Regions from separate parts of the Streptomyces enissocaesilis genome, predicted to be linked through region 2. Evidence: riboswitches for the same ligand, from Rfam matches in the RefSeq annotation. Region 2 holds a riboswitch; the other holds the start of a gene.

Region 1 (2,442 bases), on a different contig from region 2:
CTCCAGGGTGATCTCCACCGGGCCCGGCAGCGCCACCTGCTTGCCGAACGGGACCGTGTGCGCGTTCTCGTACCGGACGCCGTCGGGCTCGCTGCAGACGGTCACCTCGCGGGTGTCGCGGTCGATCAGCAGGTAGACCGGGATGCCGGTCTCGGCGTAGGCACGCGGCTTTTCCACCCGGTCGCGCTGGTCGGTGGCGGTGTCGTACGACGTGACCTCGACGACCATCAGCACGGAGTCGGGATCGGCTCACTCGCCCTGCCCCACGAAGGCATCACCGGGTGCGAGTGAGCCGTCGGGGCGCGCACGGCCCTTCCGGCATGCCTGCACCTTCAGTCCCTGGTCGGGGTGGAGCCACAGCTCGGGACGGGACTGCATACAGATGCGTGTCAGCCACTGAATGATTCGCCCGTGGTCCCCGTCCGGCACAACCCTCCCCTCAGCCTCCCGTCGATGAGTTCCCGCCGCACGCCCTCGGTCGTGCGGGCCAGTGTGCGCGTGGCCTCGTCGAATTCTTCGGGGAGCGGGTGGGGCCGGTCGGCGACAGCTGACATGGGGCGTACCTCCGTGTGCTCACGACGATAGCGGAGCGCTGTGACAACCACCTTCGCTCTTCCCGTGTGACACAACATGTGGGGGCCGCTTCACCCAACCGCCCCCACATGTATGCTCATGCTCGCTGTCGCCGCAGGGGAATCCGGTGTGAATCCGGAACTGTCCCGCAACGGTGTGATCGGTGCGCTTCTGCGCACCCAGGAGTCCGAAGACCTGCCGACGGTGTGTCCGGCTCGACCGAACCGGACACCGACACGTCCGGGCCTCGCGGTTGGGCCGGTGGACGCTACGCGGTATGCCGCCCTTCCCGGGGTGACGTGTGCCCGTACGCCCCCCCCGTTCCCCGCCGGCCCCGAGCCGAGCGAGGGAGAGCACCCCGTGACCATCGCGTCAGCCGATCCGGCAACTGCCACGGAGCCGACGGATCCAGCGGAGTCGACGGAGCCGTCCGACGGGCCCGGAGCCGGGACCGCACTGCTGCGGACCCTCACCGACCTGACCGCCGACCTTCCCGACACCGACCCGGGCAGGGTCGCCGCGGCCGCCCTGCGCGGCCGCAACGCGGCGTCGGACGCGGCCGAGCTCCGGGGCCTCGCCACCGACGCCGCCGCCGGGCTGATCTCCGAGGACCCGGCGTACTCCCGGCTCGCGGCACGCCTCCTGACCCGGACGATCCGCGACGAGGCGGCGACGCAGGGCGTCCGCACCTTCTCCGAGTCGGTGTCCGTCGGCCACCGCGAGGGCCTGATCGCCGACCGTACGGCCGGCTTCGTGACCGCCCACGCGGCCCGCCTCGACGCGCTGGTCGACCCGGCCGCCGACGACCGCTTCGGCTACTTCGGCCTGCGCACGGTCTACAGCCGCTACCTCCTGCGCCACCCGATCACCCGTCAGGTGATCGAGACCCCGCAGCACTTCATGCTGCGCGTGGCGTCCGGTCTGGCCAAGGACGACTCCCCCGCGGCCGCCGACGAGGTCGCCGCGCTGTACCGCCTGATGAGCCGCCTGGACTACCTGCCGTCCTCGCCGACGCTCTTCAACTCCGGTACGCGTCACCCGCAGATGTCCTCCTGCTACCTGCTGGACTCGCCGCTCGACGAGCTCGACTCGATCTACGGCCGCTACCACGAGGTCGCGCGCCTCTCCAAGCACGCGGGCGGCATCGGCCTCTCGTACTCCCGCATCCGCGCCCGCGGCTCCCTGATCCGCGGCACCAACGGTCACTCGAACGGCATCGTCCCCTTCCTGCGCACCCTCGACTCGTCGGTCGCCGCCGTCAACCAGGGCGGCCGGCGCAAGGGCGCGGCCTGCGTCTACCTGGAAACCTGGCACGCGGACATCGAGGAGTTCCTGGAACTGCGCGACAACACGGGCGAGGAGGCGCGGCGTACGCACAACCTGAACCTCGCGCACTGGATCCCCGACGAGTTCATGCGCCGCGTCGACGCGGACACCGACTGGTCGCTGTTCTCGCCCGCGGACGTTCCCGAGCTCGTCGACCTGTGGGGCGACGCGTTCGACCGGGCGTACCGCAAGGCGGAGGCGGACGGTCTGGCCCGTACGACGATTCCCGCGCGCCAGCTGTACGGCCGGATGATGCGTACCCTCGCGCAGACCGGGAACGGCTGGATGACGTTCAAGGACGCGTCGAACCGTACGGCGAACCAGACCGCCGAGCCGGGCTCCGTCGTCCACTCCTCGAACCTGTGCACCGAGATCCTGGAGGTCACGGACGACGGTGAGACGGCCGTCTGCAACCTCGGTTCCGTCAACCTCGGTTCGTTCGTGTCCCGGAACGGCGAGATCGACTGGGAGCGGCTGGACGAGACCGTCCGTACCGCCGTCACCTTCCTCGACCGCGTCGTCGACATCAACTTCTACCCGACC
Region 2 (2,442 bases):
GCCCCGGCGAGCAGGGCGGCGAGCGCGGTGAGGACCAGGGCGTGGCGCAGCCGCCCGCGGGCGGCGGGGGTCTTGCAGCTCACGGCGTCCGCTACTTCCCGGGCTCGGTGTGGAGCCGGCGCGCGAGGGTGTCGACGGCGGCGGGCGCCCGTACGCCGAGGACCATGTCGGAGAGCGGCAGGACGGCGAAGCGCTTGTTCTTGATGGCGGGGACGTCGGCGAGGGCCGGGTCTTCGAGCAGGCGCTTCTTCTTCTGGGCGACGGTGGTGGCGCCGTAGTCGACGATGAGGATCACCTCGGGCCGGCGGTCGACGACGCTCTCCCAGGAGGCGTCGCCGAATGCCTTGGGGAGGTCGGCGAAGACGTTCCTGCCGCCCGCACGGGTGATCATTTCGTTGCCGATGCCGGCGCCGCCGACGGTGAAGGCGGTTTTGTCGCCGCTGTCGTAGACGAAGACGGGGACGGGGCGGGTGTCCTTCAGCTTCTTCCCGGTGGCGGCGGCCCTCGCCTCGGCCCGGTCGATCCAGCGTTCGGCGCGGTCGCCGATGCCGAAGGTGCGGCCGACCTCGCGGATTTCCCGGTAGAGGTCGTCCATGGTCGTCCGGCCGGCGCCGGGGCAGGACTCCACGTTGAGACGGGAGTCGATGCCGGACTTCTTCAGTGCCTCGCGGCTCCGGCCGTCGCCGGCGGCGAAGGCGGACGCGTAACCGCCGTACACGAAGTCGGGGTTGGCGGCGAGCAGCTTCTCGTACGAGGGGTACTCCTCGGCCAGCACCGGGGCGGCCTTGTACTCCTTCTCGTACGCGGGGAGCACCTTGTCGTCGAGGTAGGCGGTCCCGGCGAGGGACTTGGCGAGGCCGAGTTCCAGCATCACCTCGGTGACGTGCTGGTTCATGGTGACGACGCGGGTGGGGGGTGCCTGGTACGTCGTCTTCACACCGCAGTTGGTGACGGTGTAGGGGAAGCCGGGGGCCGCTTTCGCGGCGGGGCCGGGCTTGTTGCCGCCGTCCGCGGGTGCCCCGGTGCCGCAAGCGGTGAGGGGGAGCAGGGTGGCGGTGGCGGCGACGAGTGCGCGGCGGGAACGCCGGGTGCGGCTGGACACGGTGGTGCCTCCTCCGGGGGATTTCCTCGTCCCCTGGTCGGTGGTGCGGAAGGCGGCAGGTCAGTTCCTGGCTTCCAGGCGTGCTGATGCCTGGTCACAGTGGCGGGACCGTGCCGGATTCGCACCGGCTTCCTGGGTCCTGCCGCCCGGGTCGCGCCCAGTCTCCCATCAGGGCTCTGGCCGGCCCCACTCGGGCCGGGCGGAGTCCTGGACGGTCTCGGCGAAGTCGCCGCGCTCGTATCCGGGCACGAAGTGCTCCCGTACGCCGGCCTTGACGTTGCCGAAGGCGGTGTCCGGTTCGGGGGTGATCGACCTGGTGGTGTTCCTCCAGCGGCCCGGCGGCCGGTCGCGGTGGTCCGCCGCGTCCCGTACGCCGCCGACCCGTGATCCGGTGGTGCGTCCGCTGCTCGGCGCCGTCGTCGCCGATCCGGCGGCCGGCCGCAGCCTGCGGGCGACGGCCCGCCGGGCGGGTGTCGGCACGCCATCCGACGCGGCCGTTCCGGGACCGTACGGGCACCTCGCCCGCCGGGTTCGTGGAGGGCGTACGGCTGGAGGCGGCGCGCGTCCTGCTGGAGGGCGGGGCCGGGGTCACCGGGGCGGCCGCGCGCAGTGGCACCGGCAGCGACGAGAGCCCGCGCCGGGCCTTCGCCCGGCGCTTCGGGGTGGCCCCGTCCGCGTACGCCGCACGCTTTCGCGGTACGGCCGTGGCCGGCGGCGGTTACCCCTCGACCTTGACGTCTTCCTCCGTGATCACGCCGTCCACGATGCGGAACGAACGGAACTGGAAGGGGCCGGCGTCGTCCGTGTCGGCGGTGGAGACCAGGACGTAGTGGGCGCCGGGCTCGTTCGCGTAGCTGATGTCGGTGCGCGACGGGTAGGCCTCGGTGGCGGTGTGCGAGTGGTAGATGATCACGGGCTCCTCGTCCCGGTCGTCCATGTCGCGGTAGAGCTTGAGCAGGTCCGAGGAGTCGAACTCGTAGAACGTGGGCGAGCGGGCGGCGTTCAGCATCGGGATGAAGCGCTCGGGGCGCCCGGAACCGGCCGGTCCCGCGACCACGCCGCAGGCCTCGTCGGGGTGGTCGGCGCGGGCGTGCGCGACGATCTGGTCGTACAGGGCCTGGGAAAGGGTCAGCATGGGCCCCAGGATAAGCAAAGGGCCCCGCCCGTACCGAGGGGTGGTACGGACGGGACCGCATGCTGGACCGGGGAGGTCAGGACCGGGGCGGGAGACTCTGCGCGGTGTCGCGCTTCTTGAGCATCAGCCACGAGACACCGAGCAGCAGGGCCCACACGGGCGCGCAGTACAGCGGGATCCGCGTGTCCTCGCCGATGCCCATGAT

The links. A riboswitch is a leader RNA that binds a small molecule or an ion and turns the genes downstream of it on or off. The one in region 2 is predicted to bind cobalamin.
Region 1: it holds a riboswitch for cobalamin, as region 2 does, so the genes downstream of both, ABD374_RS20565 (ribonucleoside-diphosphate reductase subunit alpha) here and ABD374_RS24345 (ABC transporter substrate-binding protein) in region 2, are expected to answer to the same signal.

Annotation. Positions count from the first base shown of each region.
Region 1 is NZ_BAAAUD010000041.1:46,710-49,151, forward strand. It holds partial or broken gene ABD374_RS20560 (Uma2 family endonuclease) at 1-554, opposite strand, end outside; cobalamin riboswitch at 667-790, shown strand; gene ABD374_RS20565 (ribonucleoside-diphosphate reductase subunit alpha) at 934-2,442, shown strand, end outside.
Region 2 is NZ_BAAAUD010000047.1:410,303-412,744, forward strand. It holds gene ABD374_RS24340 (FecCD family ABC transporter permease) at 1-83, opposite strand, end outside; gene ABD374_RS24345 (ABC transporter substrate-binding protein) at 92-1,102, opposite strand; cobalamin riboswitch at 1,144-1,279, opposite strand; gene ABD374_RS24350 (hypothetical protein) at 1,271-1,582, opposite strand; gene ABD374_RS34725 (helix-turn-helix domain-containing protein) at 1,573-1,932, shown strand; gene ABD374_RS24355 (M67 family metallopeptidase) at 1,821-2,237, opposite strand; gene ABD374_RS24360 (amino acid permease) at 2,314-2,442, opposite strand, start outside.